2 regions of the Halomonas sp. PAMB 3264 genome follow, and region 1 is predicted to be linked to the other one. Evidence: riboswitches for the same ligand, from Rfam matches in the RefSeq annotation. Region 1 holds a riboswitch; the other holds the start of a gene.
The links. Region 1 has a riboswitch for thiamine pyrophosphate ahead of thiM (hydroxyethylthiazole kinase). Riboswitches for the same ligand answer to the same signal wherever they lie in the genome.
Positions count from the first base shown of each region.

Region 2: linked by a shared signal. The riboswitch ahead of tenA (thiaminase II) and the one ahead of thiM (hydroxyethylthiazole kinase) in region 1 are both predicted to bind thiamine pyrophosphate.

Region 1 is NZ_CP134866.1:3,493,343-3,509,258, reverse strand. Features, by position in the region: gene rpsE (30S ribosomal protein S5) at 1-475, shown strand, start outside; gene rpmD (50S ribosomal protein L30) at 482-664, shown strand; gene rplO (50S ribosomal protein L15) at 668-1,102, shown strand; gene secY (preprotein translocase subunit SecY) at 1,103-2,434, shown strand; gene rpmJ (50S ribosomal protein L36) at 2,516-2,629, shown strand; gene rpsM (30S ribosomal protein S13) at 2,754-3,110, shown strand; gene rpsK (30S ribosomal protein S11) at 3,163-3,549, shown strand; gene rpsD (30S ribosomal protein S4) at 3,562-4,182, shown strand; gene RN347_RS15945 (DNA-directed RNA polymerase subunit alpha) at 4,306-5,301, shown strand; gene rplQ (50S ribosomal protein L17) at 5,341-5,727, shown strand; gene RN347_RS15935 (serine hydrolase) at 5,977-7,356, shown strand; gene RN347_RS15930 (DMT family transporter) at 7,450-8,325, shown strand; gene RN347_RS15925 (class III extradiol ring-cleavage dioxygenase) at 8,389-9,126, opposite strand; gene RN347_RS15920 (DoxX family protein) at 9,185-9,601, opposite strand; gene RN347_RS15915 (LysR substrate-binding domain-containing protein) at 9,687-10,613, opposite strand; gene thiE (thiamine phosphate synthase) at 10,610-11,221, opposite strand; gene thiM (hydroxyethylthiazole kinase) at 11,218-12,045, opposite strand; TPP riboswitch at 12,069-12,159, opposite strand; gene RN347_RS15900 (DUF2237 family protein) at 12,228-12,602, opposite strand; gene gloA (lactoylglutathione lyase) at 12,768-13,301, shown strand; gene RN347_RS15890 (DUF6164 family protein) at 13,303-13,671, shown strand; gene RN347_RS15885 (cupin domain-containing protein) at 13,675-14,340, opposite strand; gene ampC (class C beta-lactamase) at 14,425-15,582, opposite strand; gene RN347_RS15875 (metal ABC transporter solute-binding protein, Zn/Mn family) at 15,731-15,916, opposite strand, start outside.
Region 2 is NZ_CP134866.1:2,735,716-2,751,631, forward strand. Features, by position in the region: gene RN347_RS12425 (GNAT family N-acetyltransferase) at 1-405, opposite strand, end outside; gene RN347_RS12430 (FAD-dependent oxidoreductase) at 753-2,048, opposite strand; gene RN347_RS12435 (sodium:solute symporter family protein) at 2,227-3,663, opposite strand; gene RN347_RS12440 (LysR family transcriptional regulator) at 3,775-4,725, shown strand; TPP riboswitch at 4,857-5,006, shown strand; gene tenA (thiaminase II) at 5,093-5,761, shown strand; gene thiC (phosphomethylpyrimidine synthase ThiC) at 5,799-7,688, shown strand; gene RN347_RS12455 (glycoside hydrolase family 2 TIM barrel-domain containing protein) at 7,949-10,990, shown strand; gene RN347_RS12460 (hypothetical protein) at 11,247-12,917, shown strand; gene RN347_RS12465 (CsbD family protein) at 13,008-13,190, opposite strand; gene RN347_RS12470 (DUF2955 domain-containing protein) at 13,301-14,443, opposite strand; gene RN347_RS12475 (HlyD family secretion protein) at 14,433-15,494, opposite strand; gene RN347_RS12480 (DMT family transporter) at 15,855-15,916, opposite strand, start outside.

The DNA.
Region 1 (15,916 bases):
TGATCTGCAAGAGAAATTGGTGCAGGTCAACCGCGTCGCCAAGGTGGTCAAGGGTGGTCGTATTTTCGGCTTCACCGCGCTGACCGTCGTTGGTGATGGTAAAGGTCGTGTCGGTTTTGGTCGTGGCAAGGCGCGTGAAGTGCCGGTCGCGATTCAAAAAGCGATGGACCAGGCGCGTCGCAACATGGTCAAGGTCAACCTGGCAGGCCAAACGCTGCAGTACCCGGTCAAGGCCCGTCACGGCGCCTCCAAGGTGTACATGCAGCCGGCTTCCGAAGGTACCGGCATCATCGCCGGTGGCGCCATGCGCTCCGTACTGGAGCTTGCCGGTGTCCACGACGTACTGGCCAAGTGCTACGGTTCCACCAACCCGGTAAACGTGGTGCGTGCGACCGTCAATGGTCTCGCCTCCATGCAATCACCGGACGACGTGGCCGCCAAGCGCGGTCTGTCTGTCGAAGCGATTACGGGGTAAGACACCATGGCAGCTTTGATCAAGGTTACCCAGGTCCGCAGCACCATCGGCGTTTTGCCCAAGCATAAGGCGACCATGAAAGGTCTGGGCCTGCGTCGCATCGGTCATACGGTTGAACTGGAAGACACCCCGGCCGTACGCGGCATGATCCACAAGGTGACCTACCTTGTGCGCGTTGAGGGAGAGTAATCCATGAAACTTAATACCTTAAGCCCGGCTCCGGGCTCCAAACACGCTGAAAAGCGCGTGGGTCGTGGTATCGGTTCCGGTCTGGGCAAGACCGGTGGCCGTGGCCACAAGGGTCAGAAATCGCGCAGTGGCGGTAGCGTCAAGCCCGGTTTTGAAGGCGGTCAGATGCCGCTGCAGCGCCGTCTGCCGAAGTTCGGCTTTACGTCGGCGAAGTCGCTGGTCTCTGAAGAAGTACGCCTGGCCGAGCTTGCCAAGGTCGCGGGTGACGAAGTCACCCTCGAGACTTTGAAAGAGGCCAACGTGCTGAAGGACTCGACGCAGTTTGCGAAGATCATCCTTTCCGGCGATTTGAACAAGGCGGTTACCGTTCGCGGTCTCAAGGTCACCAAAGGTGCCCGTGACGCGATCGCAGCCGCTGGCGGCAAGGTAGAGGACTAAATGGCCAAGTCAGGAAACATGCCGGCGACGGGCAGCGGTCTGAGTGAACTGTGGGCGCGTTTGCGCTTCGTGCTCCTCGCCATCGTGGTGTACCGTATCGGTGCCCATATCCCCGTTCCCGGTATCAATCCTGACCAGCTTGCTGCCTTGTTTAGGGAGCAGCAGGGCACCATCCTGGGCATGTTCAACATGTTCTCGGGTGGTGCGCTGGAGCGCATGAGTGTTCTCGCCTTGGGCATCATGCCCTACATCTCGGCGTCGATCATCATGCAGCTCATGACCGCGGTCTCGCCTCAGCTTGAGCAGCTCAAGAAAGAGGGCGAGTCCGGCCGCCGAAAGATCAGTCAGTACACCCGCTACGGCACGGTGATACTGGCGTTTATCCAGGCCACCGGCATGTCCGTGGGCCTGGCTAGCCAAGGCATCGCTTACAGCGCTGACTTTAGCTTCTACTTCACCGCCGTGGTGACCTTCGTCTCCGGTGCGGTGTTTATGATGTGGCTAGGTGAGCAGATCACCGAGAAGGGGATCGGCAACGGTATTTCGCTGCTGATCTTCGCCGGGATCGTCGCCGGGCTACCCAGCGCCGTGGGCCAGGCTTTCGAGCTTGCCCGCAACGAAGGGGCCTGGAATGTTCTTCCGCTGTTAGCGCTGTCAGTGCTAGGGATCGCCACCGTGGCGTTCGTGGTATTCATCGAGCGCGGCCAACGCCGGCTCAAGGTGAACTATCCGCGGCGTCAGGTCGGTAACAAGATGTATGCGGGTCAAAGCAGCTATCTGCCCCTGAAGGTGAACATGGCCGGGGTTATCCCGGCGATCTTCGCCTCCAGTATCCTCCTCTTTCCGGCGTCGATCGGTCAGTGGGTGGGTGCCGGTGAAGGGATGGAGTGGCTGCAGCGAGCCTCGCAGGCGCTCGGCCCCGGCCAGCCGCTCTACATCTTGCTTTTTGCGGCGGCAGTGGTATTCTTCTGCTTCTTTTACACAGCGCTGGTCTTCAACCCCAAGGATGTGGCTGACAATTTGAAAAAGTCAGGCGCGTTTTTGCCGGGTATTCGCCCCGGCGAGCAGACCGCTCGCTATATCGACAAGGTGATGACACGTCTCACGTTGTTCGGTGCCCTGTATATCACTGCAGTTTCCCTGATGCCCCAGTTCCTGATCGTTGCATGGAACGTCCCGTTCTTCTTTGGCGGCACGTCTCTATTGATCGTGGTAGTGGTCATCATGGACTTCATGGCCCAGGTGCAGTCGCATCTCATGTCGCATCAATATGACTCGGTGATGAAGAAGTCCAACCTGAAAGGCTACGGTAGCGGCGGTATAGCGCGTTAAGCGCTCCCTCCCAGTGCTCTGGCCGATACGTGTGTTGGTCAGGCGCCGGGCGTGCCGCGAGCCGTTTTTGGAGAAAGAACGATGAAAGTTCGAGCTTCCGTAAAGAAGATGTGCCGTAACTGCAAAATCATTCGTCGCAATGGCGCCGTGCGCGTTATTTGCACCGAACCGCGGCATAAGCAGCGTCAGGGCTAAAACCCCGCGCTGTATTAAAGCGGGCGCCGGCATACCCCTTGCCTTCGGGCAATGAAAGGGGTATGCTGTTGCGCCTTTTAAAGATGAACAAACGAGCAAGCCGCTCAAATTTCGGAGTAAGCTGATGGCCCGTATTGCAGGCGTCAATATCCCGGACAACAAGCATGCGGCGATCTCGCTGACCTATATCTTCGGGATTGGCCGTACCCGCGCCGCTCACATCTGTGACGCTGCCGGCATCGCCCATAATGCCAAGATCCAGGACCTGTCTGCTGAAGAAGTCGACACCCTGCGTTCTGAAGTTGGCAAATACACCGTAGAAGGCGACCTTCGTCGTGATGTCACGCTTAACATCAAGCGTCTCATGGACCTGGGTTGCTACCGTGGTCTGCGTCATCGTCGTAGTCTTCCGCTGCGTGGTCAGCGGACCAAGACTAATGCGCGTACCCGTAAGGGCCCGCGTAAGCCGATCCGCAAATAACACGCAGGCTCTCTCATAGAGAGTCGGCGTTAAGACAGGAATAGACATCAACATGGCTAACCCGCGTAGTAACCGTAAAAAGGTTAAAAAGCAGGTAGTGGATGCGGTTGCGCATATCCACGCTTCTTTTAACAACACGATCGTGACGATCACAGACCGCCAGGGCAATGCTCTTTCCTGGGCAACTGCCGGTGGTTCGGGTTTTCGTGGTTCTCGCAAGAGCACCCCGTTCGCTGCTCAAGTGGCAAGTGAACGTGCAGCGACTGCTGCAGCCGAGTATGGTGTGAAAAACGTAGACGTGCTGGTCAAGGGCCCCGGTCCCGGCCGTGAATCCGCCGTGCGTGCACTCAACGCCGCCGGCTTCCGCGTGCAAAGCATCGTAGACGCGACGCCCATTCCCCATAATGGCTGCCGTCCGCCTAAGAAACGCCGCGTTTAAGGAGAAAGATTCATGGCTCGTTATATTGGACCGAAGTGCAAACTTTCTCGTCGTGAAGGTACCGACCTCTTCCTGAAGAGCGGCGTTACCCCCTTCGAGAAAAAGTGTAAATCCGAGCAGATCCCGGGTGTACACGGCCAGCGTCGTCAGCGTCTTTCCGACTACGGCTTGCAGCTTCGCGAGAAGCAGAAAGTACGCCGTATGTATGGCGTACTCGAGAAGCAGTTCCGCAACTACTACAAGGAAGCCGCTCGCCTGAAAGGCGCGACCGGTGAAGTCCTTCTGCAGTTGCTCGAATCCCGACTGGACAACGTCGTCTACCGCATGGGCTTTGGCTCGACTCGCTCTGAAGCGCGTCAGCTCGTTAGCCACAAGGCGATCGCCGTTAACGGTCGTAGCGTCAACGTGGCTTCCTACAAAGTGAAGCCGGGTGACGTCATCACCGTTCGTGAAAAGGCGAAGAACCAGGCTCGTATTCAAAACGCGTTGACCATTGCGGCCAACCGTGGCGACATCGCCTGGATCGACATCGACGCCAAGAAGATGGAAGGCACTTTCAAGGCTCTGCCTGAACGCGGTGACCTGACTGCCGACATCAACGAAAACCTGATCGTCGAGCTGTACTCCAAGTAAGCCGTTTGCTTGGCAAATCTGCTTCTTGAAGCCCGGGCGCGGCGTTTCACGCCTCGCCCGGATGCTCTTGAGTACACGCTCTAGAGTACTCAGTATCCGTTTGGCAGCCTGAAAGGTGTTCATATGCAGCGTTCAGTGACAGAGTTTCTTCGCCCGCGCGATATCAAGGTCGAAGAAATCAGCGCACATCATGCCAGGATCGTTCTCGAACCGTTCGAGCGCGGCTTTGGCCACACCCTGGGGAATGCACTGCGTCGCATTCTGCTTTCGTCCATGCCCGGCGCCGCCGTGGTAGAGGCCGAGATCGCAGGTGTCGAGCACGAATACAGTGCCCTCGAAGGGGTGCAGGAAGATGTCATTGAGATCCTCCTGAACTTGAAAGATGTTGCGATCAAGATGCACAGCCGCGATGAGGCGGTGCTCTCGCTGAACAAGCAGGGCCCGGCCGTCGTCACCGCTGGCGACATTGCGCTTGATCATAGCGTCGAAATCGTCAACCCGGATCACGTCATTGCTCACGTCAATGAAGGTGCCGAGCTGAAAATTCAGCTCAAGGTGGCGCTGGGTCGTGGTTACGAACCGGCTGACGCTCGTGGCTCCGATGAAGAGACCCGCGCGATCGGTCGCCTGCAGCTGGATGCCACCTTCAGCCCTGTCCGCCGCGTTTCCTACTCGGTCGAAGCCGCTCGTGTCGAGCAGCGTACCGACCTCGATAAGCTGATTATCGATCTGGAAACCGACGGTACTCTGGATCCGGAAGAGGCTATCCGCCGCAGTGCGACCATCCTGCAAGAGCAGCTGGCCGCCTTCGTCGACCTGGAAGCCGATAAGGAACAGGAAGTCGAAGAGGAAGAGGATCACATCGATCCGATCCTGTTGCGCCCCGTAGACGATCTCGAGTTGACCGTTCGCAGCGCGAACTGCCTGAAAGCCGAGAATATTTACTACATCGGTGATCTGATCCAGCGCACGGAAGTGGAGCTGTTGAAGACCCCGAACCTCGGTAAGAAGTCCTTGAACGAAATCAAGGATGTTTTGGCAGCGCGCGGTCTTTCCCTTGGCATGCGGCTGGAGAACTGGCCACCCGCGAGCCTGAAGGACGACAAGGCCTCCGCGTAAGCGTCGACTTGAGTCCCAGTTTGGTAAGGAATCACAACCATGCGTCATCGTAAGAGTGGTCGTCAATTAAACCGCAATAGCTCGCACCGCCATGCCATGTTCAAGAACATGTCCGTGTCGCTGGTCGAGCACGAAGTAATCAAGACAACCCTGCCCAAGGCCAAAGAGCTGCGTCGCGTCATCGAGCCGCTGATCACTCTGGCCAAGCAGGACAGCGTCGCGAACCGTCGTCTGGCGTTTGCCCGCACCCGTTCCAAGGACGCGGTCGGCAAACTGTTCAACGAACTGGGTCCGCGTTACGCCGAGCGTCCGGGTGGCTACATCCGTATTCTCAAGTGTGGCTTCCGTCCCGGTGACAACGCGCCCATGGCGTACGTCGAACTGGTCGACCGCCCGGCAATCGAAGACGCCGCCGCGGAAGAGTAAGACGCGCCACCAAGGCCACGCCGCGTTTGAGACCGGTGTTCGAATCACGTATTCGTAGCACGGGCTCTCAAGACACAGCGAAAACCGACCCTCCGGGGTCGGTTTTTTTTATGTCTGCACCAGAGGAAATGCGTTTTTCCGGTTTTAGAAGGCGTTTACTGCGGCCCCCGACGTGCTAACCTGAGCGCTTGGGGCGAAGCCCGCGTAGGGCGGTTTCTGGACAACTCAAGGCGATTGAAAGGGGCAAGTATGGCAGCGAGGGACGTGACTTCACACACCGCCCTGCGGTGGTGGCTTGTGTGCGCCGTGACCATCATGGTGCTGGTACTGGGAAACAGTGCACAGGCTGACGGCAACCCGCGCTACGCGGGCATCGTGGTCGATCTGGAAAATGGCGAAGTGCTCTACTCGGAAAATGCCGATGCCCCGCGCTATCCCGCCTCGCTCACCAAGATGATGACCATCTATCTGGCGTTGGAAGCGGTCGAGCGGGGTGAGTTGAGCTTCAACCAGCCGCTGGCGGTGTCCGCGCAGGCTTCCGCCATGCCCGCGACCAAGCTTTGGCTCTCGGCGGGCAGCACCATCGATCTGGACACGGCCATTCGTGCATTGACCGTGCGCTCGGCCAATGACGTGGCCGTGGTGGTGGCCGAGGCGCTCGGTGGCAGCGAGCAGCGCTTTGCCAGCCTCATGACGGCCAAGGCGCGCGAGCTTGGCATGAACAACACCACCTTTCGTAACGCCTCGGGCTTGCCGGATAGCGGCCAGATCACGACTGCTCGCGACATGCTGATCCTTTCGACCCGCGTGATGCAGGACTTCCCCCAGTATTATCACTATTTCGGCCTGCAGGAGTTCAGCTACAAGGGCACGCGTCATACCAGCCATAACCGGCTGGTGCGCGACTATCCCGGCGCCGACGGGCTGAAAACCGGCTTCATTCGCGCCTCCGGCTTCAATGTGGCGACCACCGCGGTGCACGACGGCCGTCGCATGATCGCGGTCGTGATGGGCGGTTTCAGCTCCTCGTCTCGCGATGCCCACATGGCGGATCTGCTCGATCGCAGCTTCGCCCGCGCCAGGCTGCGCGACAACACCAGCTGGATGGCCGATACCAATTTCTCGCGGGAGTTCATGTCCTTTGGCCGGGCACCGGTGCCCTTGAGTTCCCCGCCGCCAAGCACGCCGCCCTCGCCAATTCTGGCCAACATCGATACCACCACGATGTCACCCTCGGCTACCGCTGGGGCCAACATGGCGCCCACCGCGGCACCGGTGGCCCAGCCCGCGCGCCCTTCGCCGGAGGCCGCACCGCGCGACCCGCTACGCGCGCTGATCAACGAGCAGCAGGGCATCAGCGCTCCGGCACTGGCCGTGGCGGGAAGTGGCGGCTGGGGTATCCAGGTCGGCGCGTTCAGTCAGGCAAGCCATGCCGAGCAGCTCGCCCGTCAAGCCGCCCAGCATCTGCCCAATAACGTCGGCGGGCGCGTGGCGGTGGATGCCATCGATGGCCAGACACCGGTGTTTCGCGCTCGCGTGGTAGCGCTCGACGAAGCGCGCGCCATCGCTGCCTGTCAGACGCTTCACGCCCGCGGTATGGACTGCATGGTGGTCAACGCAAGCCTTTAGCGTGGTCAGAAACGTGGCCCCGCCGGCGGATCGTCGGCGGGGCTTTTTTTATGGGCGTGGCCACGGTCGCCGCCCAATGGAGGAGAAGCGGTCGTGTCGACGTCGCTAAAGGGAATCCTGAGCATGTGTCTCGGGGTGCTGTTTCTGGCACTCGGCGACGCCATCTCGAAATGGCTGGGCGAAACCCACTCGCCGGTTCAAATCATCTTCTTTCGCAGCCTGGTGTCGCTGCCGCTGATCGCACTGCTCGCCCACTTCGCCGGCGGGCTAAGAAAGCTCGCCACGCGTCGCCCGGGCGTACATTTACTTCGTGGGTTGATTCATACCGCCACCATGACCTGCTTCATCATTGGCCTGATTCTCATGCCGCTGGCCGAAGCCACGGCGATCGCCTTTGTCGCACCGCTGTTCGTCACGCTCTTGTCGGTGCCGCTTTTGGGTGAGCGCATCGACCGCCCGGTCTTGGCCGCTTCGCTGCTGGGCTTTGCCGGCGTGCTGGTCGTGGTGCGTCCTGGCGGCGACGCCTTTCACATCGGCGCGCTGGTATTGATCGGTGCCGCGCTGTTCTACGCCCTGACGATGATTACCGCCCGGCGCTACGGTTCGCGAGAGTCCTTTTGGGCGCTGGTGTTCTACATGACGCTGGTACCCATGCTACTCACTGGCGCCATGGTGCCGTTTGTCTGGACGACGCCGGAACCGATTCACTGGCTGGGCTTTTTGGCCTCTGGCCTACTGGGGGTCGCGGCGACCGCATTCATTACACTGGCGTTTCGCCATGCGCCGGCGGCGATTGCTGCCCCCTTCGACTATACGGCGCTTTTATGGGCAGTGCTGCTGGGATGGTGGTTCTGGGGCGAGCTTCCGGATCGCTGGGTATGGATCGGCAGCGCGCTGATCATGGCAAGCGGGCTCTGGATCGCTTATCACGACCGCCGCACGACGCTCAAGCGCCGCCCGACGGCGTAAGCCCACTCGTGTAACGGGGGACCGTTCGCTCAGAAACACGTGCCAGGCGATGTGGACGAGCGTTTAGTCGAAGGCGTAAACGTCCATCGCCAGCACGCCGTGCTCGACGCTGTGGTGAAGCTGCCTGGCATTGCCGCCGGCACCCATGGCCACCAGCAAGGGTAAAAAATGCTCTGGCGTGGGGTGATTGCGCTGCGCTTGCGGGGCGCTCTGCCACGCCAGCAATGCGTCGCGATTGTTCGTTTCGAACTGCGTGTTCACCCAGTCGGAAAACTCGCCGACCCACGGCGGCATCCGGCTGCCCATCGCCATGGTTTCGTACAGGTTATGCGTCAGGCTGCCCGAGCCCATGATCAGCACGCCCTCTTCGCGCAGGGGAGCGAGCTGTTCCCCCAGCGCTTTGAGCTTTTCGCTCGACCAGCGAAGCGGTAGCGACAGCGAAACGACCGGAACGTCGGCATTTGGAAACATCAGCGACAGCGGCACCCAGGCGCCGTGGTCGAAGCCACGATTGACGACAGTGGCGCCCAATAGGTCACCCAGCCGCTTGGCCAGTACGGGCTCGCCCGGGGCGGGGTACTGGCAATCGAATAGCTCGCGGGGGAAGCCGCCAAAGTCATGAAGGGTTTCCGGCCACGCACTCTGGCTGACCTTGAGCGTTAAACTCTCCCAGTGGGCGGAGATGACGATGACCGCTTTGGGGGTCAGGGTTTGCCCCAGCTCGCGCAGAAAACGGTGGGCGGGCGTGGCGTTAAGCGCAAGCATCGGGGAGCCGTGGGAAACAAACAGGCTGGGTAGCATGGTCGATCTCCTTCAAAAGGCCCCATCAACCGGGGCCTGGCATGGCGTCGTAACGTGATTAGCGAGAGCGGTCGGTCAGGCTGAAACGTCCACCCCCAAGCCCTGCCTGTACCAGCAGCGCGAGTGCCCAGAAGACCGGGAACTCCCAGCCGCCGCCAGCGTTGGAGAACATCCAGCCGTTACCCAGGTGAACCGAGGCCGCCCCCAGCAGCAGCGGAATCATCGCCAGGCTCACCCAGCGGGTATAAACGCCGAGGAGCAGCGCCAGGCCGCCGCCGAGTTCACCGGCGATGGTGAGGTAGGCCAGAAAGCCGGGCAGGCCCAGCGATTCGAAGTAGGCCACCGTGCCGGGAAGCGTGAATACCAGCACTTTCAAAAGGCCGTGGGCCAGCGCCATGACGCCGAGCGATACGCGCAGCAGCGTTGTGGCGTGGGGTTGGAAGGTATTGGTGGCTGTCGGTTGAGCGGTGTTCATGAGTGTCTCTCCAAAGGGGCAGGAAGTTGCCGATGGAGATACTTTATCGCGGTCGGAATCGAAGATAATCTGCGCTTTTTTCACTTCACTGTTGCGTCACTCGCGACAATCCCATGGCCTCTTCCCAGCAGGGTGGATTACCCCAGGCCTGCTGCAGCCGGTCGATGAAGCGCTCGACCTTGGCCGGCAGGTAGCGCCTGGCCATATAGAGCGCGTGAATATCTAGCATGACCGGCGGTTGGTCGGTCAGAAGCGGCACCAGCCGGCCCGTCAGAATGCTCTCGGTGACCAGAAAGCTTGGCTGCTGAGCGATACCGAGCCCGGCCTGTGCCATGTGGGTCAGGACGTCGCCATTGTTGCTTTCAAGCGGGCCCTGCGGGGTCAGCGTGGTCGCGTTACCCAGCACCCAGTCGGCGCTGGCCTGGCCGCTTCGATAGCGAAGGCAGCGGTGCTTTGCCAGGTCCGCCAGGCGTTCAGGCGTGCCCCAGCGCTCGAGGTAGTGCGGCGAGGCGCAAAACAGCATCCGACACCGGGTGAGGCGCCGCGCGATCAGGCTGGAGTCCGCCAGTTGGCCGATACGGATCGCCACGTCATACCCCTCTTCGATAAGATCCACCCGGCGGTCGTTGAGATCCAGGCGCACCTCGAGTTCGGGATGCTCGGTCATGAACTCCGCCACCAGCGGTGCCAGGTAGCGCACGCCGAAGCTCATCGGCGCGTTGATGCGCATTTCACCGCGTACCGCCTGGGTGGTGCTGCCCACGTCGCTGGCTGCGTCATCCAGCGCGCGCAGTATCGATTGGGCGTGGGCCAGGTAGCGCTCGCCTTCCGGCGTCAGGTGAATGCGGCGCGTGGTACGCTGCAAAAGTCGCGCGCCCAGCGTCTCTTCCAGCGCCATCACCTGGCGCGATAGCCTTGTACGGGAAAGATCCAGCGCTTCGGCGGCGCGGGTGTAGCTGCCAAGCTCCGCCACCTTCACAAAGGCGCTGATATGCTCGAGCTGATGCTTCACCGCTTGAACGCCTGCGCGGCACGGCAAGGGTCCGGTGTGCCGCAAATCGCGGAGATCACTGCCAGCCCGTTGGCGCCGGCGGCGAGCACGTCGTCAGCGTGTTCCGCCTTGAGCCCGCCGATCGCCACCGTGGGCAGACGGCTGGCGCGGGCAAGCTCGGCCAAGCCCTTCAGGCCCAGCGGCGCGGCGTGATCGCTCTTGCTGGCGGTGGCAAATACCGGGCCGAGGCCAAAGTAGCTGAGCGCCTCGCGCGGCGCGCGCTCAAGCTCTGCGAGGGTGTTGATCGAAAGTCCGATGATCGCATCATCACCCAGCGCTTGGCGCGCCTCGAGCGCGGCGGCGTCGCTTTGGCCGACGTGCAGGCCGTCGGCGCCGCTTTCGAGCGCCACGGTAAGTCGATCATTGATGATCAGCGGCACGCCGGTGCCTTTGAGCAGCGCCTTCAGGCGTTTGGCTTCGTCGACCATGGCGGCGTCACTGGCGTGCTTGTCACGAAGCTGCACCACGCTCACCCCGCCACGCACCGCGGCCTCGACGGTACGCTCGAGCCCGTAGTCGCGGCAAAGCACGGCGTCGGTCACCAGATAAAGCGAAAGATCGAGCGTCATGGTTGATCTCCTTCGCGGCCCTTGAACGTCACGCACGTCGATCCCGCCTGGGAGAGCGCCGCTGGCGTGAGCCGGTAGAGCGCATCGATCAGCTCGACCTGAAAGCTGCCCGGCCCCCGAGCGCGCTCGCCGGCGTCACGCCCGGCCTCGGCGAAGGCGGCCAGGGCCGCCGTGCTCGCCTCGAGCGCGGCGCTTGGGCTGGCCGCCACAAAGCCCGCCACGATGGCGCTAAGCCCGCAGCCAAGGGTGGTAACGCGCGGCATCAGGGCGTGTCCGCCATCGATATGAAGATGGCGCGTACCGTCGGTGACGACATCGCGCTCGCCGGTCATGGCGACCACGCAGCGCTGACGTTTGGCGAGCGCCATGGCGGCTGCCTCAACGTCGTGGGTCGTGGGGGCGGCGTCCACGCCGCGTCCCTGGCTTTCGAGCCCGGCAAGCGCCAATACTTCCGAGGCGTTGGCGCGAATCACCGTGGGCTCGAGTGCCAGTAACTGCTCGCAAAGCTCACGGCGGTAGGCGGTCGCGCCCACCGCCACCGGGTCTAGCACCCAGGGGATCGAGCGGCGTCTCGCCACGTCGGCGCAGGCCAGCATCGCTTTGGCCCAGCTCGGTGATATGGTGCCGATGTTGATCGACAGCGCCCCGGCAAGTTCGGTGAACGCCGGCGCCTCTTCGATCGCGTGAAGCATCGCCGGCGACGCGCCGACGGCCAGCACCAGGTTCGCGCTGGAGTTCATGGCGACGAAATTGGTCATGCAGTGAACGAGCGGGGTGCTTTCGCGAAGCGCGCCAAGGTAGTGGCCAAGCGGGGGTAGGGTCATGACGTCCTCCCGGCGAGAGAGGTGGTGCGAACACCACGACTCCCTACGCCGGTACTATCCGGTTCAGGTTCAAAGGGTGCATCTCAGCCCAAACGGGCGCCCCTGTCGTGAGTGCTACTATCCGGATACGGCGACGGCTTGTAAAGCCGTCGAGAGTGATCCATCGAACCTGGTCAAATCGACTAGTGTACCGCGTCCATGGCGTGCTGCTGGAGCGTGACCAGGGGAATGATATCGAGGGTTTTCTGGTTGGTGCCGGACAGAATCACCGGCGGCGCCAGGCCTACTTCCGACGCTTCAAGCCAGCGCTTGGCGCACAGACACCAGCGATCACCGGGGGCGAGTCCTGGAAAGCCGAACTCCGGGCGCGGCGTGACCAGGTCGTTACCCTGGGCCTGGGAAAAAGCGAGAAACTCTTCGGTGACGATGGCGCACACGGAGTGCACACCGGCATCGTCAGGGCCGACACGGCAAAAACCGTCGCGATAGAAACCGGTTTTAGGGCTGTGGCAGCAGGGCGTTAAAGGCTCACCTAAAACGTTACGGTCACGAGACATGATGCCTCCGGAAGCCGGGGCTGGAATTAGTGGGCCACCGACCTCATTGTTAAGGTTGGATGTGGTTGATAGGGGTAAATGCGCGTCATACCTGTATCAAGTAGAGTACATCCTTGTACACGGCCTCGGTTTCGTCAAAGTTTATCGGCCTTAAAGGAGTATTTCATGAGTTTTCAAGGTGAGCAGCATCCCGGCGTGGTCGCCGCCCCGGCCAACACCCAGGGGTTTCGTTTGAATCACACCATGCTGCGCGTCAAGGACCCGGAAACGGCGCTGGCGTTTTACTCACGCGTATTCGGCATGCGCGTGTTGCGCCGACTCGATTTCGAGGAGATGCAGTTTTCGCTCTATTTTCTCGCCAACGTCGAGCAGGGCGAGCCAATCCCGGAAGATACGCGTGAGCGCACCGCCTGGACCTTCGCGCAAAAGGGGCTTCTTGAGCTGACTCACAACTGGGGCACCGAGGAGCAGACGGATTTCGCCTACCACGACGGCAACGCCGAGCCCCAGGGCTTTGGCCATATCTGCTTTAGCGTGCCGGATCTCAACGCCGCCCAGGCCTGGTTCGACGTGTGCGAGGTGACCTTCGTCAAGCGCGCCGATCAGGGCAAAATGAAGGACGTGATCTTCGTCAAGGACCCGGACGGCTACTGGATCGAGGTGATCCAGGCCGACCTCATGGCCGGTATGGGCGACTAGGGTGGCGCACCTGCTGTTTCGCCTGCGCCACGTGACCGATGAAGAGGCGCTGGAAGTGCGAAGGCTGCTGGATGAGCGCGGCTTCGACGTTTATGAGACCCAGGCCGGCTTTTTCCGCCTTGGGGTCGATGCAATTTGGCTGCGCGACTCGAGCCAGCGCGAGGCCGCCGAGGCGGCGCTGGCCGAGTATCAGCAAGCGCGCCGGCAGCGCGAGCGCGCGGCGTTCGAGCAGGCCCGCGCTCGGGGCGAGGCGCCCACGCTCTGGCGGCGCTTTCTGGCCCACCCCATCCAGGTGGTGCTGACCATCGTCGCGGTGCTGCTGGTCGCGCTGCTGACCCTGCTGCCGTTTCTCGGGCTCAACGCGCTTTGAGCATTACGCCGCAGAGAGATGCCCGCGCTTGAGATAGAGCCGAACGCCGCGGGCGCCGGCCTCGAGCGTGGGCAGAGCGCCATAGGGGTAGCGACACCAGCTGCCCGTCGGGTACTCGGTCTCCCCGTCCCAAAGTGTCCCTTCCAGCACGAAAATCTCGAGCCCCTTGCTGAGCTGTGGGTAGCGGGCGACGACGCCCGCGTCCCACTTCTCCAGGCTTACGCGCTCCTGGCCATGGGTGTGCAGCATCTTGTAGGCCACGCCTTCGCGCTGGTCCGGCTGCCAGGGCAAGCGGTGGGCGGGCACCGCGATCTTGAGCGTATCGGTGTGCTCGAACTGGTGGAGCTTGACCAGAATCAGCGCGCCCTCTTCGCCGATTTGCGGCGCGTGGTCGGTACCGATCGGGTTGCGCAGGTAGCTGCCCGCCGGGTAGCGGCCGTGCTCGTCACCGAACACGCCCTCGAGCACCAGAATCTCCTCGCCGCCGCCGTGCACGTGGCGCTCGAACTGGCTATGAGGCGCGTAGCGCACCAGACTCGTGGCCCGGGCGACCTCGTCGCCGATACGATCCAGCATCATGCGCTGTACCCCGGCGCTGGGGGAGTCGACCCACTCGTACTCGCCGGGCGTCACGCTGGCAAACCGGGAAAAATCGGCGTTCAGGTGCATGGTTCCACTCATGTTCACTGGTAGGAGACGCCAAGTCTCCGCATCCGGCGGCCAAAATGCAACGCCGAAGCGCCAGCGCGTGGGTTACGGCGCCTCATTAAGCCGTTCGATCAGTGTGTAAGCGGCTTCGATACGTGCCTGAGTGGGGTAGTTACGGTTGGCCAGCAGCACCACGGCGATCCCCGCCTCGGGCACCAGTGCCACGTAGTTACCAAACCCGTTGGTTGCACCGGTCTTGTTGAAAAATGCCGGGCTCTCGGCGGAGAGCACGGGCTCTTCCCGTTTCACCGGGTTCGCTTCGAGTACGACGTCCAGCGCGTTGCCCGCTTTTAACGCGTCAAGCGTCGTCGGATAGGCGTAGCGCTCCCAGCCAAGCCCCTGGGTCATTTCACCCAGACTGACGTACCCTTCGCGAGTGGTGGCGAGCGCTTGCTGGAGCGCAGGCGTAAGCGCGCCGCTGTCCAGATGCGCCTCCAAAAAGCGCAGCACGTCGCTGGCGGTGGCCTTGAGCCCGTAGGCCTGGGCGTCCAGCACGCCAGGGCTGACCCGACGCGGCGTGTCGTCCGCCGAATAGCCCCAGGCGTAGTGTGCCCGCTCGCTTTCGGGCACATCGTAAAAGCTGTGTTCGAGTGCCAGCGGGGTAAAGACGTGCTCGTTCATCGCCGCCTCGAACGTGTCGCCCAGGCGGCGGGCGACGACGACCCCCAGCAGGCCGATACTCGGGTTGGAGTAGAGGCGGTGAGTGCCCGGCGCGAAGGTCGGGGTCCATTGCCGGAAGTAGTCGAGCACGGCCGGCTCCTCGACCGTTTCCGGAACCTGAAGCGGCAGTCCGCCGGCGGTGTAGGTGGCAAGCTCAAGCAGGGTGACATCATCGAAGGTACTGCCCTCGAGCGTGGTCAGGTGGCGGCTGACCGGATCGGTCAGTGCCAGCGCGCCGCTGGCCTCGGCGTAGGCGGCCAGCAGGCCGGTGTAGAGCTTGCTGAGCGAACCCAGTTCGAACAGCGTCTGCGCATCCACCGCCACGCCCGCCTCGCGATCGGCCAGGCCGTAGTCGAACAGGTAGCGCTCGCCGTTGACGTGAATGGCGACTGCCATGCCGGGAATGCGGTGCTCGGCCATCAGGGGCACGATGGTTTCATCCACCAGTGCATTCATGTGCGGTTCCGGCATCGCGTGGGCCGCGCTCGTGAGCAGTAGCGCAGTGCCAAGCAGAGTAGGCGTGAAACAGATGTTTAGGCGCATAAATGACATCCTTTTGAGGCGAGGCGGCTACCGCAGCGCCGAGCGCTTTAGTATGCGGCGCCTGAAAAACCATCGCCAGACAAAATCTTGAGCAACAAAAAGCGCCCGCAAGGGGCGCTCGGTAGACCGTCAGACGCTCGGCCGTTCGTCAGTGGCTGTGCTCATGGTCATGCTCATGAGCATGGTCGTGGCTGTGCTCATGCGCCTGCTCGGCGTTGCCCGCGTGAGCCAGGGCGTCGTGCAGCAGCTCGGCGTTGTGGCGCATCATGCCCAGATACGTACTGGCCGGGCCGTCGCTTGAGAGGGCGTCGGCGTAGAGCGTGCCCTTGATCTC
Region 2 (15,916 bases), 760 kb from region 1:
GAGAGGTGGGCATGGTTTGAAGTCAAACGAGGCGTATAGCTTCCTTGCTGGCTCGAAATAATCCATCGAACCGGTTTCCAGACTCAGTTGAACATATCCGTTCTTTTTTGCCTCATCGACGATGTGTGAAAGCAACCGGGACGCAACGCCCTGCCCCAGGTAGCTTTTTGCCGTGCGCATGGATTTGATCTCTCCATGCTCTCGAGACAGGCGTTTTAGCGCGCCGATGCCTGCCAGCTGCGAGCCGTCCCATACCGCCCAGAAGGTAATGTTGGAGCCGCGCAACCCTTCAAGGTCGAGCGCATGGCGACTCTCGGCGGGTGCCGTGGGGGCCATTGATGCAAGGTGCTCGCTTATCAAGCTGATCACTTCGGGACTATTTAAATCATCAATGCGTATATCCAAAGCGACTCCTTGGTTTAATGGGGCCATATAATGATTGATACGACGAGCTTGTCGATTGGAGTGAACCGCCTGGCAAGTTCATTGACGTGATACTCTCCTCAAATAAATCTACCCCATCGATTATCAAAGAGACAAAGCAAATTTGACGGCAGTTTCATGGCATCTACAGCGTCGCTTCAATACATCAAGGCGTTCAAGGCTAAACGAGCCATTTTATAGATGCGTGCCAAATGAACGCGCCGTTGAACACTCAATGCTCAACGGCGCGTTTGATAATGGACAGACGCAACGTCCTCTCATTAATAATGGCATGCTTTAAGACGGGAGGCTGCGCAGCTGGATGCGTGTCAGCGTTTGCTGCCGGTAAAGCGATCAGGCGACAGATTCGCCGCGTATTGCGGAAGCTCATTGCCATCGACCATATCGGCAATCAGTTGCCCGGTATGAGCCGACAGCGTCAAGCCCAGGTGACCGTGTCCGTAGGCCAGGTAGAGGCCTTGATGCTCGGCTAATTCACCGATGGCGGGCAAACCATCCGGCGTCGAGTGACGCACTCCAAACCAGCTCTCCCCCAGGGTAACCGGCTGGCCGAAGAGCTCGCCTCCCCACTGGCGCAATTGCTCCCAGCGTCGCTCGTCGGGCAACGCGTTAGCGGTCTTGAACTCGGTGGTGCCGGCCATTCGCACGCCTCCCTCCATGGGCGTAGCGTAGAAGTGGTGCGCCAGCCAGCCCACCGGACGTGTCAGGGCGACCGGTGTTTCCAGACGAATGTGGTAACCACGCTCGCTGACCACGGGCAGTTTTATATTCAGCGCTTTTAACAGCCGATTATTGACCATCCCCGCGCACAGCACGACCTGATCGACTTGGACCTGCTCGACATGAGCCTTACCGCTGCCGGCATCAGCGCTGTCGATATCAGGGTAGTTGACCGATAGCTGCCACCCACCATCACGCTGGGCGCTTAGCTGAGTCACCTCTGCGCGATGAAAGTGAAGCCCTTGGCTCACCAAACACTGATAGAGAGTCCGGGTCACCGCCAATGGGTTTTTAAGGTGGCGGGTAGCGGGAAAATAAAGCGCGCCTTCCAGCCCCTTGGCGGCCAATTCAGGCTCCAGCTCGCGGACTTCCTCGGCGGTTAATGCCCGGCAGTCAAGACCATCGCGGCGCTTATTGGCAGCGGCTTGCTCGATCCCCTGCGCCGCACTGGCATCGTTGCGTACAATTTGTAGACACCCGCTGTCGGCAAACAGCGTCGGCGCATCCAGCGTATCGAGAAGTGCATGCTGGGCAGTCACGCTATTTTTGATCAGCGACAGCAAATCTGCCTTGTTGCGAGCAAAGCGTGTTGGGGTCGCCGCGCTTAAAAAGCGCCGCCCAAAGCCCATCAGTGGCAATGCATAGCGCGGGTCGATCGAGAGCGAAGCGTCCGCACGCGTCAGCTCACGAGGAAGGCTACGCAGGGTCGCCATGCTGGCCAATGGATCCGTGACGTAGTTGGCAATCATGCCGGCATTGCCAAAAGAGGCTCCTTCTCCGGGCGCTCTCGGGTCATACAGGTGCACCTGGTGGCCGCGCTCAATCAGAGAAGCGCATACAGATAGTCCCACGCTGCCCGCTCCAATTACAGCGATGTTTGTCATTTCAAAATTCCTTATACGCTCCTGAGCGTTGATCGTTCAGGGGCGTGAGTCAGCGTGACGCGCGATTAGTTATCGCGGTAAAAGCGCCAAGCGGAAATCCCGACACCGATGGCAGCGATTACGCAAATCAGGCTTGCGGCATACAAGGCGAAGGCATAAAAAGTCATGGCAATATTCCTTATTGGGTGGGTGTCGAGGCATCAGGCCGGATCTGGCTAGCCGCCGAGTCGATAGGCGGTTGGCGGAAAAAGCGATACACCAGTGTGAACACGACCACGTTGCTAATGACCCCAGCGATGAGCGCAGTCAAGCCCGTCATGCCCTGCATATCCAGCGGCCCCCACTTCCATAAGGTGGTGATCAAGGCGCCCCCCAACATGGCGGCAATTGCCGAGCGTGCGCAGCGCAAATTGAGCAGCACTGCGAAAACGAAAGGCAACAGGATCGTCGGCGCCCACAGGGAGTAACTCAGTAGCAGCGCATCGACGATGGACGTTGCGTAAAGCGCAAAGATCACCGCCCCGACACCGATCACCAGGTTCACGAGCCGCTCAATCCATAGGCGACGTTTTTCGCTTACCTCAGGCTCAATAAATGGCTTGTAGATGTCGCTGACGAAAATGACCGCCGCAGAGTTCAGGTAGGAGTCGGCCGTGGACATGACCACTGCAAGAAGCGACGCCAACACTAGGCCGGTCAGCCCCACAGGCAGAGCATCACGTATCAGTGCGGGCATAGCCTGATCCGGTGATATGTTCGGGTAAAGCACCAGTGCAACCAAGCCGATCGTGGCGCTCACAAAGTAGAACAAAAAGCCAAAGCCGCCCGCCAAGGAGTAACCAATTTTGGCATGACGCGAGTCCGGTGCTGACAGGGCGCGCTGGGTATATGGGGGGACCAGCGTTTCACCCAACAGGAAGGCGACAAAAATGCTGATGAACATGCCGATCGAATAGTCCCCCATGAGACTAAAGTGTGCCTCGGGGAGACGCTCTACCAATGCCGCCGGCCCCCCCAGGTCGTGAACTCCGATCAACATGGTGAGAGGTAAAAAAATCGCCAGCATCAAAAACTGCACCACATCGGTCTGGATGACGGCCCACATTCCTCCCAGGGTGGAGTATATAAGCACTACCGCCATGCCGATGAGAATACCCGTGGACACTTCGATGCCAAGGATCATGTGAAACACGGTCCCCACCGCCAGCGCTTGTGCGCCCAAAATGCCGACACAAAAGATCAGTGAAAAAATGCCGGTAAACAAGCGAGCGCTAGCACCAAAGTGATAGGCCATGATGTCCCCGACCGTTTGAGCGCCTATATAGCGCTTCAAACGTGGCGCGATGAAGAGCCCAGCGAGCACGGTTGCAATCGGGAAGGCTGAGGCCGCAAACATGAAGACATAGCCTTCTTCGAAGGTTTTGCCCGCTCGCCCCATGGAGGCGCCCCCGCCCAGAAAGGAAGCGGCAAGGGTAGCGAATAATATCGGCCAGATAATCTTGTTGCCCGCGACCGCGAAATCAGAACTGTTGGAGACTTTTTTCGCACTGCGGTAGCCAATCACGATAAGAATAGCGAAATACAGGAGTAGACCGAGCAGATCGACCAGGTTCATGAGATCACCTTCGTTGTTTCTTTTATGATGAGTCTTTCAGCATCCTTTCACTGTGATATAAATACAATTAAAAGATGACTATGAACTCATAAACAAAATCTTGAGCCAACGATGATGAAACTGCGCTATAGCTTTCGCCAGTTGCAGATCTTTCAGGAAGTAGCCCGCACCGCCAGTCTCTCCAAAGCCGCACGCCGCCTAGATTTGACTCAGCCTGCTGTGAGCACGGCTATCGCTAACCTTGAGCAGGAGGCAGGATTTTTACTTTTCCGACGCAACCACTACGGAACCGAGCTGACCCCTGAGGCCAAACATCTGGCCGAGGGCGTGGATAAGGTGCTGTCCTCGGTCAGGCATTTAGAAGAGCTTTCGGATCTCATTGGCCAAGGGCACTCCGGCAAACTCACCATCGGCTGCATGCCCGGCCTCTCGCCAACCGTGATACCCCGGACAACCTCGGCTTATCTGGCAGAACACGAAGCTAGCCGGCTGTCGCTGCAAACCTTCAGTACACCCAAAATTGCCGAGTGGGTATCCGAAGGACAGTTTGATCTTGGGGTCATTGAGGCAGAGAGTGATCTTCCGGAATTGAGCATGACCCGGTACCAACTCAGAATGCATTTAGCGGTGCCTACCTCGAGCGAACTCGCCTCTTTTGCCGAGCTTTCTCCCGAGCAACTTTACGGTCAAAACCTGATTACGCTCGATGAGAATCATCAAAGTACCGCCAAGCTTAAACACGTACTCCTTCAAGCCAACGTCCCCTTTCGCCGTGGCCTTGAGGTCCATCTCTTCTCTTCCGCGATTGCGTTAGTCAATGAAGAGCTGGGCGTCGCGCTGGTGGATCCCGTTACCGCTCACGGGTTTCTTAAACGCCGGGATTGCCAAGTCACCATGGTGCCATTTGCGCCCCATATCGACTTGGATATTGCGGTCGTAACGTCACGCTTTCACGCCTTGTCACGTCAGTGCCAAGGGTTTTTGCCTTACTTACACGCGAACCTCACCGCTTGGCAAACGCTTGCACAGTCAGCCTCTCCCTGGAACACAGTGACTCCCTGAACCGCTGAGGCACAGGACCGTAAGGTAAATGGTAGATGCGCTTCAACGTTAGCCAGCCCCCGGCTTATTGATTGTTTGCCTCGTTCACGCCCCTTGCATCCTCCCTGATCGCCCCCTAGACTCCCCCAGACAACTGCTTGACGGGGTGCCGGTGAATCCGGCTGAGATGGCGCAGGGCGAGCTTCAAGCTTCCAAGCGCTGGTCCCGCTGAACCTGATCCGGCTAATGCGCTTTTTTGGAAAAGCGCGGGTACCGGCGTAGGGATCAAGCGATGGCGCCGGCTCGCTCTCTGTGCATTTCACGCCTCCTCCGCGCCACTCCCTCGATCTTCTCGCCTGCCCTTCGGATCTCTACTCCCGGAGGATGTATGGGCTACTGCTTTACCGATCTCACCACCGCTTGCGAAAGCGATTGGCGCGCTTATATCGAGCACGACTTCGTGCGCCAATTGGGCACCGCCACCCTTCCCGAAGACGCCTTTCGCCACTACCTGAAGCAGGATTACCTGTTTCTGATCCATTTCGCCCGCGCCTACGCGCTGGCCGCCTACAAGAGCCCTAGCCTTGCCGACCTGCGCCAGGCTCATGAGGGCATGAAGGCGATCGTCGACGTGGAGCTTGGGCTGCATATCGGCTTTTGCCGCGAGTGGGGTATCTCGGAAGCCGAACTTGCAACGCTTCCCGAAGCGCGGGCGACGATGGCCTACACCCGCTACGTACTGGATACCGGCAGCCGCGGCGACCTGCTCGATCTGCACGTGGCGCTCGCCCCCTGCCTGGTGGGTTACGGCGAAATTGCCAACTGGCTGAACGCCCAGAGCACTACCGTGCGCGGCGGCGATAACGCGTATGACGCCTGGATCGCCATGTACGAAGGCGAGGAGTTTCAGGCGGCGATGCGCGCGGAGCTTGAGTGGCTGAATACGCGCCTGGCCGATGTCACCCCGGCGCGCTTTGAAGCGCTTACGAAGATATTTCGCGACGCCACGCGCCTGGAAATTGATTTCTGGCAGATGGGTCTGGATTTGGCCGATTGATACGCCTTTATAACAACCATAACGAGAGAGTCTGATCATGAGCCGCACTCAACACTTCCTGGCTGAAACCGCCAAGGTAGACGCCGCCGCTATCGCCCCGCTGCCCGCTTCGAACAAGGTGTACATCGAAGGCTCGCGCCCGGATATCCGCGTGCCGTTTCGCGAAATTACCCTATCACCGACCACCACCAGCGGCGCGGATGAGCAAAACCCGCCGCTGCTGGTCTACGACACCTCCGGCCCCTACACCGACCCCGCCGCCCAGATCGATCTGCGCCAGGGGCTTCCTGAGCTGCGCCGGGCGTGGATCGAGGAGCGCGGGGATACCGAGTTTTTAGATGGCCTGACCTCGGAGTACGGCAAGCGCCGCGCCAACGACCCCATGCTTGCCCAGCTGCGGTTTGATCTCAAGCGCACGCCACGCCGGGCGGAAGCAGGCAAGAACGTGACCCAGCTCCACTATGCCCGCCAAGGGATCGTCACCCCGGAGATGGAGTTTATCGCCATTCGTGAGAATCAGCGCCGCCAGGCGCTTGGAACGGCGGAAGTTGAGCGGATTCTGGGCCACCAGCATCGTGGCCAGAACTTTGGCGCCAGCATACCCGAGGAGATCACCCCCGAATTCGTGCGCGACGAAGTGGCCCGCGGCCGGGCGATCATTCCCAACAACATCAACCACCCGGAAAGCGAGCCGATGATCATCGGGCGCAACTTCCTGGTGAAGATCAACGGCAACCTGGGCAACTCGGCGGTGACCTCCTCTATTGAGGAGGAAGTCGACAAGATGACCTGGGGCATCCGCTGGGGCGCGGATACCATCATGGATCTTTCCACAGGCCAGAACATTCACGAAACCCGCGAGTGGATTCTGCGCAACTCGCCGGTGCCCATCGGCACGGTGCCGATCTATCAGGCGCTGGAGAAGGTCAACGGCGTGGCGGAAAACCTCACCTGGGAGGTATTTCGCGACACGCTGATCGAGCAGGCGGAACAGGGCGTGGACTACTTCACCATTCACGCCGGTGTGCTTTTACGCTACGTGCCGCTGACCGCGAATCGGGTCACCGGCATCGTCAGCCGCGGCGGCTCCATCATGGCGAAGTGGTGCTTGTACCACCATCAGGAGAGCTTCCTGTATACCCACTTCGAGGAGATCTGCGAGATCTGCAAGCAGTACGATGTGGCGTTTTCCCTGGGCGACGGCCTGCGCCCGGGCTCGATTGCCGACGCCAACGACGAAGCCCAGATGGCCGAGCTAAAAACCCTGGGGGAGCTGACCCATATCGCCTGGAAGCACGATGTGCAGGTGATGATCGAAGGCCCAGGGCATGTGCCCATGCACCTGGTGAAGGAGAACATGGACAAGCAGCTCGAGTACTGCGACGAAGCGCCCTTCTACACACTCGGGCCGCTGGTCACGGACATCGCGCCGGGCTATGACCATATTACCTCCGGTATAGGCGCTGCCATGATCGGCTGGTTCGGCTGCGCGATGCTCTGCTACGTCACTCCCAAGGAGCACCTGGGACTGCCCAACAAGGAGGATGTAAAAACCGGCATCATCACCTACAAGATCGCCGCCCACGCGGCGGATCTCGCCAAGGGGCACCCGGCGTCGCAGAGGCGCGACAACGCGCTCTCGAAAGCGCGCTTCGAGTTCCGCTGGGAAGACCAGTTCAACCTGGGATTGGACCCGGATACCGCGAGGGAGTACCACGACGAAACCCTGCCCAAGGACTCCGCGAAGGTGGCGCACTTCTGCTCCATGTGCGGGCCGAAGTTTTGCTCGATGAAGATCAGCCAGGAGGTGCGCGATACCTACCGCGCGCCGGTAGCCGGGGGCGAGGCGGCATCGGTCCAGCGCGGTATGGAAGAACAAGCAGAGAAATTTCGCCAGACAGGCAGCGAGCTTTACCAAAAGGTATAGAGCGTGACGGCGATTTTGCTAATGGACGGGCTCACTCTCCTTTTATGAACAATGGAGTAGTTTCGTCCAAATTATTTGACCAATTTGTGACCGCATGCAACGTTACCAGCGGGGCGACGTATCTTTTATGAAATCATATCGTTGTGACGATGTGCCCAGGCAAAGAATACGTCGCAGCACGCTAGCAGCCGAACTGCTGAAAAGCATGGCCTTATAACGCTAACAAGAGCTTTCAGCCTTACGTGAACAGGAAAAAAACAATGAGTACCCCACAAATCGGTCGTTTCACGACCTCGCCTCAGCAGGCGGCCTCACGGCCGGTGCTGAGGCAATTGCTTATGACGACCACCCTGGCGCTTGGCGTATCGAGCACCGGTGCGATGGCGCAGACGATCGGCAATCCGGACGCTGCCCGCCACCTGGAGCCGCTGCCGGACTGGCAGTTCACGACCGATGACGTCGATCCCGCCGACGATACAGCGACGGCGACAGGCGATGGCTGGACGCAGGTCAACCTACCCCATACGTGGAACGCGCAGGATGGCAGCGAGGGCGGCGATAACTATTATCGCGGCGACGGCTTCTACCAGACCATGTTCGAGGTCACCGATGATCTGGGCGACCGGCGCGTGTTCGTGCAGGTCGGCGCGGCGAATGAGATCGCCGAGGTCTTCGTCAACGGCACGAGTGTGGGAACCCATGCCGGCGGCTACAGCGCATTCCGGTTCGATGTGACCGATGATCTGGTGCCGGGCGAAAACCGTATCGTGATCCAGGTGAACAACGCCCCACACCGGCTCGCCCCGATCGATGCAGATTTCACGTTTTTCGGTGGGCTCTACCGCGACGTGGCCCTGGTCGAGGTCGCACCGGTCCATGTCGATCTAACCGATTTCGGCGGTCCCGGCGTCTATCTGACGACCCAGGACATCAGCCCGGAGGAGGCTACTGTCGAGGCTCGGATCAAACTGGCCAACGACGGTGCGGATGACGCCACCGTTACCCTGCGTACCCAGGCGCGCGACGATACGGGCACGGTTGTCGCAGAGAGTGAGGCCTCCGTCACGCTGGCCGCGGCGCAAAAGCAGGAGCAGGTGCTTGATCTCAAGATCGATCAGCCGCGGCTGTGGCAGGGACGGGCGGATCCTTATCTCTACAGCGTCGTCACCACGGTGACCGACGCCGAAGGAAACGTACTGGACGAGGTGACGGAACCGCTCGGCATCCGAGAGATCAGGATTGACCCGCAGGAAGGCTTCCTGCTGAACGGTGAATCGGTGCCCTTGCGCGGCGTCAGCTATCATCAGGACGTCGAAGACGGCGGATTTGCCGCAACCGAGGAGCAGAAGCGCCGCGATTTCGACATCATGGACGAACTCGGTGCCAATGCCGTCCGCCTGGCGCATTACCAGCACAGCCGCAGCGTCTACGACCTGGCTGACGAATTCGGGATGGTGACCTGGGCGGAGGTTCCGGTGATCAGCGAGGTCGACCTGACCGACGCCTATGCCGAGAACGCCCGGCAGCAGATGCAGGAGCTTGTGCGCCAGAACTACAACCATCCCTCGATCGCGGTCTGGGGTATCTGGAACGAGGTCTCGCTGCAAAGCGACAGTGACGTCTCCTCCTTGCTGACCGAGCTAAACGCGCTGGCCAAGTCCGAAGACCCGTCGCGGCCGACGACCGCCGCCGTTCTGGGGCGTCTTGGCCCCGATGAGCCGGTAATGAACGTCACGGATACCGTCGGCCAGAATCTCTATTTCGGCTGGTATTACGGCAATCCGACCGGCGATCTGGGTGCCTGGCTGGATGAGCTGCATGCGGCTGCGCCCGAACTCCCCATCGGGGTCAGCGAGTACGGCGCGGGTGCCGGCCCTTCGATCCAGTCCGAGACGCCGTTCCAGCAGGACCACACCGAAACCTATCAGGCCAACTACCACGAAGAAGCCTACCTCCAGATGAAGGAGCGGCCCTGGCTCTGGTCCACGTTCGTCTGGGCGATGTTCGATTTCGCCTCCGACGGCCGCGACGAAGGCGAAGCTCCCGGCATCAACGACAAGGGGCTCGTGACGCGCGACCGCGAGACACGCAAGGATGCCTTCTACTGGTATCAAGCCAACTGGAGCGAGGATCCGGTCCTTCATCTCACCGGCAAGCGACTCATCGAACGTCAGCGCGGCAATACCACGGTCAAGGTCTATTCGAATCTGCCGCAGGCCGAGCTTTTCCTGAACGGTGAGTCGATGGGCGTCGTCGAAACCCCTGACAGCCGCCGTCTGACCTGGGACATCGAGCTGGCCTCTGGCACCAACAGCGTCGAGGTGGTCGCCGAGGTCGATGGTGACACCATGACGGATACGGCAGAGTGGGAACTGGTCACCAACGACGACACGCTGCTGACATCGGGCGTCATCGCCGTCGATGGTATTCAGGACCGCGTACTGAACCTGCCCTACGACACTGTCGTCGACGACATGCAGACCCTGTTCGATCTACCTTTCGGGGCGCACTTCGATTTCGGCGATCGCGCGGGTGACGCGCCGCTGTCCGTCGACGATACCTTTGACGTGGTGGCACAGAATGGGGACCGGCGCACCTACACCATCGACGAAGGCGCCCTGTCCGTCGCGCGACGCGTTCAGGCCAACCGCGAAGGCGTTGGTCGCGGCCTGCCGGACGGCCCGGCGACCTTTGCCGTGGACGGTAAAGCGGACTTCGTGACTGACATGTCGGAAGGCGGTTACTGGCACACCCGCGACGTCCTGCCAATACCCGCCTGGATCAAGGTCGACCTTGGGTCCGAGTACTATGTGGATACCGTCGAGACGAGCTGGTTTGATCCGTCCTCCTCGGTTGAAGGCACGGGGTTGCTGACGTACAAAATCGATACTGCCCCGGAGGAAGAGCGCAGCTTCGCGGTCTTTAACGAGACGTACGAGCCGGTCATCGATACACGCGATACAACGGAATCTGGAAAGACGGAGGACGACATTGACCGGGTTGCGCGCTACGTCCGTGTCACTATCCAAAGCTCCGATTACTACATGATGCGCGGTGGAGAACCGTTCCAGAACAAGGGGCTGACAGAACTGTCCGTTCTTGGCGGGCTAATCCACTCCGACGAGGTGGAGATCGACTATCGCGCCAAAACGATTCAAGCGGGGTCCCGGTCCGTCGAGGAAGTCGCGGCGCAGCTTGAGACCGTGAGTGACGACGACCAGGTCACCGTCGAGGACGGTGCCATCGTGGTCACCGCGGCGGATGGCCTGCGGCGTGAAAGATACGACGTGATCTCGAACTAAGGCCTGAGGCGCCGGATAGGTGCGGCCCTTGCCCTGCCGGGCAAGGGCCGTTTTCGTCAGGTACGGTTTGCCTGTGCCATCAGGCGATGAAAAAGAGGGTCGCTGTGTAGCGCCAGGCGCTACACCAAACGCCCCCGACCGTTAGCGCGGTCGGGGGCATTTTTTTAACGGCGCATGCCCCTCCCGTACGTTAGGCGGGTTATGCTTTTAAACCGCTATTCCCATGAGCCAATGTGTACACGCCAGTGGATTCGATATGATTAAAAAAACATCGCTGCTTGCCTCTCTCGCGCTGCTGGCTGGCGGCACCAGCCTCGACGCTCAGGCCGCCGAAACCGATATGCTCGGCTATATTCCGGCCAACGCCCCCTACTTCATGGCCACGCGGGAAACGCTGGACCAGCAGGAGGTGTTCGCGTTTTATCAGCGCACGATGCTGCTGGGCGACGGGCTCGAGCGGGATCTGGAAGCGCTTCGCGAGCAGAGGCGAAATGAACCCAACGAGCAGGCGCAGGCCTTTTTGTCGCTTGTGATCGCACTCGGCGAAGAGTTCGAGGACATTGACACGCTGGAGGACGTTCACGCCCGCGGTATCAACGTGTCGCCGAACGTCGCGCTTTACGGGCTGGGCATTCTGCCGGTGATGCGCTTCGAGCTGGAAGACGACGCGGCGTTTCGCGACACCTTCGAGCGAGTGGTCGAGCGGGCGGGGCTTACGCCGCGCATCGGCCGCGTCGAGGGCACCGACTACTGGCGGATCACACCGGAAGACGACGTCGAACTCATCCTCGCCATCGTCGACGGCCAGGCGCTGGTTTCCTTGATACCAGGTGATGCCAGCGACGAGCTGCTCGCTCAGATACTCGGCAAGCGCCTGCCGGATGAAAGCATGGAGGAGTCCGGCGAGATTGCCGAGATCGAACACCGCTACGGCTTCACGCCGCTGGGTACGGGGCAAATCCGTACCGCGCGGGTGTTGAGTGAACTCGGCTCGCCCCGCCATCCCGCGACGCGCGCACTACTCGACGCCCTCGGTGAAGAGCCGCTGGACCTTACCGCCTGCCAGGCCGATATCGACCGCTTGACCGGGCGCTTTCCCGGCCTGACGGTGGGCTCGCGCGCGTACGATTTACGAGGCCGCTCGGAGGTCAACCTGATCGTGCAAACCGATGAGGAGGTCGTGCGTGACCTTCGCCGGTTGGTGACGCCGGTGCCAGGGCTCGGCCAGCGGGATGGATTGGCAAGCTTTGGGCTGGGGCTCGACCTATCGGTGCTTTTGGAGCTCGTGGACACCTACGCGCGCCAAATTCGCGAGGCGCCGTTTAGCTGTGACGACCTTCAAGAGCTCAACACCCTGTGGGACGAGACCAGCGCGCTGACCAGTGACCCGATGGCGATGATGATTGCCCCGGCGCTTTCCGGGCTCAATGCGCGTATCGACCGGCTCTACCTTGCCAAGGGCGGCCCCATGGCCACGGGGCTTTTGACCCTGGCGTCATCGAATCCCATGACGCTATTGGAAAACGCCGCCGCCTTTGTGCCCGAACTCAGCGAGCTATCGCTCATGCCTGACGGCGAACCCCGGCGACTCAAGAGCCGCCAATTGCCTGCGCAGGTATCGACCCTTTACGCGGCGATGTCGGACTCGGCGCTGGCCCTGGGCGTTGGCCTCGATGACCCGTCAACGCTGACAAACGGACTACAGGCGCCGGTCGCCGATGACGACCTGCTGCTGAATATCTTCGCGACCGGTGATCTTTACACGGCTTTGGCGGATCTGCTGATCAAATCGCCGCAGGAGGACGTCTCGGAAGAGGACATCGCTCAGCTCAAACACTACGGGGAGATATACGACAGCCTGGAAGTGCGGGTATCGGTCGGTGATGAAGGGCTTGAAACGAGCTTTGCCATGGATATGGCCGATTGAGTGGGTTTGAAACGCCCGGTTCGTGAACGCTTGGTGTAGAAAGCAAAACAGGGGCCCGAGGGCCCCTGTTTAATATCCTGACGAATGTCGTTACTTCTTCTTGGCGGCGTCTTTCAGCTCACCTTTACCTTTTTGCGCTTCGCCCTTGGCCTGCTGAGCGTGACCCTTGGCTTCGGTCTTGTCGCTGCCGGTGACTTTACCCACGGCTTCCTTCACTTTGCCAGCGGCCTTGTTAGCGGCACCTTTCGCTTTGTCTTCGTTTGAATTTGACATGATGATTACCTCTAATCCGTTAGTAGGAAATACGCTGCATGCGAGGAAGACGTCGTTGTCTATCAGCAGTGCAGGTATTTCTTAGAGTAGACGGTGCGAAAAAAGTTGCCTCAATTTCTTTTTGGCAGCGCCGTGGCCGTCCATGCATTGAGCAATGAGTGAAGGCAGGCCATGACCATCAGCGTCACCGCGAGGGCTACGAACATGGAGGAGAACCGATAAAGGGCACTGTAAACAAGGTCTTGGCTTGGCCCGAGCGACTGGCCGAACAAAATGCCCAGCGTCGTCATGCCGCCAAACCCGACGCCGGAGCCACCGGCCTCGCGCACGTGTTCGCGGGCGAACAGCATCAACCCCAACCAGTAGATCACGATCACCAGCAAAAAGTGGTGGCTCTGGGAGTAAAGCAAAAGCTGGATCAACAGCGCCATGTTGCAGCCCAGGAGCGTACCGATGATCCGTCTGATCGAGGAGACCTGGGCCCCGGCGTAGCCCATGGCAAACAGCACCAACACCGTCGCCATCTGCGCGGAGAGCGAATCGCGCAGATCGAAGGTTTGAAATACGACGAACGATAGCGTCGCGGTAATGCCGCCCAGCAGCGTTTCGTGACGAATCTGCGCGGCGGTTTTCTCCACGCGTGGCGGCGGCTGGCGCGGCGAGACGTCGGGAAAGAGCGTGTGCATGAGCATGGCGATGATCACCGCCAGCACGCTCGCCAGAAAGTTCGCCCCCAGAAGCTCGCTCAAATCCACGTTCGGGTAGCTTGCAAAGTGCAGCAGAACGCTGAGCGTGACCACGCCATTGGCCCCGTACAGAAACAGCGGCCCTTTCGCCATCACATTGAAACGAAACAGGAAGATACCCAGCACCACCAGCGTCATCACCACCGGCATGTGCTGCAGAAAGCCGATGATCAGGCTGACCTCGACCACGTTGAACGTGGCGTTACCCAGAAACTGGCGGATGATACTGGCATTAAGCAGCGGCACCATACCCAGCAGAAACATGGGGAACACGGTAAAGAAGACGCCGTAGTTCCAGCCCATCAGCTTGCTGATCACAAAGCCAATCGTGGCCCCACCGGCGACCCGCAGGCATTGACGCAGGCCGTTTTCATCGAGAATCGCCGCGCGGTTCTCTTTTGCCGACGGGCCTTCACCGCGTTTCCCGCTCCATGGCACGATCGACCAGACGCGCCGGCGGCCTGGCCCAGGCGATGTGCCTTCCGGCTCGGTCGGCTCAGTAGACATAGTGCAGCCAGCTGATCAGGTGTACCTGCAGCCAGGCGAACGGATGCGCCAGCGTATGCTCGCCGGGCAGAAGCTGAACGCTTGCCCGCGCGCCGCTCGGCGGCATCTCTTCCAGCGGCGCGTCGAGTGCCACGTGCAGGCGCAGGCGCTGGGCATCGCGTACCCAGCGGTCAGACGTGGGAATATCCGCAAGCTGACCGTTGGCGCTGACCTGGCCCTCACGCACGCCGGCATCCAGCGCCGTGACGTGGCCTGCGAAAATATGGCCGGGCAGCGCGTCCAGTACGACCTTCGCTTCGTCACCCACGCGCACGTGGCGCAGGCTCTTTTCGCGAAAGTCCGCCACGATGTCCACGCCGCCTCCGACCAGTGCCAGCACCGGCTGGCCCGCCTGGACGTAGTCGCCGGCCTGAAGCTGCAAATTGGTGACTTGCCCCGCCTCGAGAGCGCGCACCTCGGTGCGTTCCAGGTCGAGCCGGGCGTTGGCCAGCGCGTTGCGGGCCTGGCGCAGACGCAGGTTGGCATTCCCCTCCTCGCCGAGCTGCGCTTCAAGGCTCGTAATCTTCGCTTCGGCGGCGCGCACATCGGCGTTGGCGGTGTTCGCCGCCGATACTCGCTGCTCGTACTGCTGGCGCGAAATGCTCTGGCGCCCCACCAGCGACTGCGCACGCTGGCGTTCGCTGTTGAGCTCGCTGGCGTTGGCCTGGGCTGCGCTTAGCGAGGCCCGCGCCGCGGCCAGGTCGGCCTGCAGCCGGTCGTTCTCCTGGGCAGCCTGCTCGACGTTGAGCTGCGCTTTCTCCACCGCGATCTCGTAGGGCGCGGCGTCGAGGCGAAACAGTACGTCGCCCTTGTCGACGTGCTGATGATCGCGAACGACGACCTCGACCACCGGCGCGCTCAGCTCCGGGGCAATACGCGTGACCGGGCGCATGATGCGCGCCTGCGGGGTCAGCGGCATGAAACTGTCGGCCACCATGAAATAGACGAACAAAAGGACAAAGGCAGCCAGGGCTACCCTTACCCATCGGGTAAAGCGCTGATCGGGAGACATCGGGATTCACTCGTTAAAAAACCCCGGCGTGGACGGGGTCTGTTCAAATAATACCTTAGTCTACACCATAATTAGCGTGCTAACAATGTGCTCGACTGTTCGTTCGCCCATTAAAAAGCCCCACGCGAAGGTGGGGCTTGCCGCTTTGGCGCTTTTTCATCGCCCCGATTAAAAACGGTAGCGAAGCCCTAGGCTCAGGGCGTCAAAATCGTACTCCGACGGGCTCAGGTACCGCATCAGGTCGGCGCTCAGCGCGAAGGTATCGTTGATGTCGACCTCGGCCCCGCCTCAAACGAAATACCGTCGTCGCGGCCGCTGCCAAAGCCGTCCGCCATTGGCGGGGCCTGAGCATTGCCCCCGTCAACGAACTTTCGAAAGGCCGAGAATCACGATGCCGCCGACCACGACGGCGCCGCCCAGTA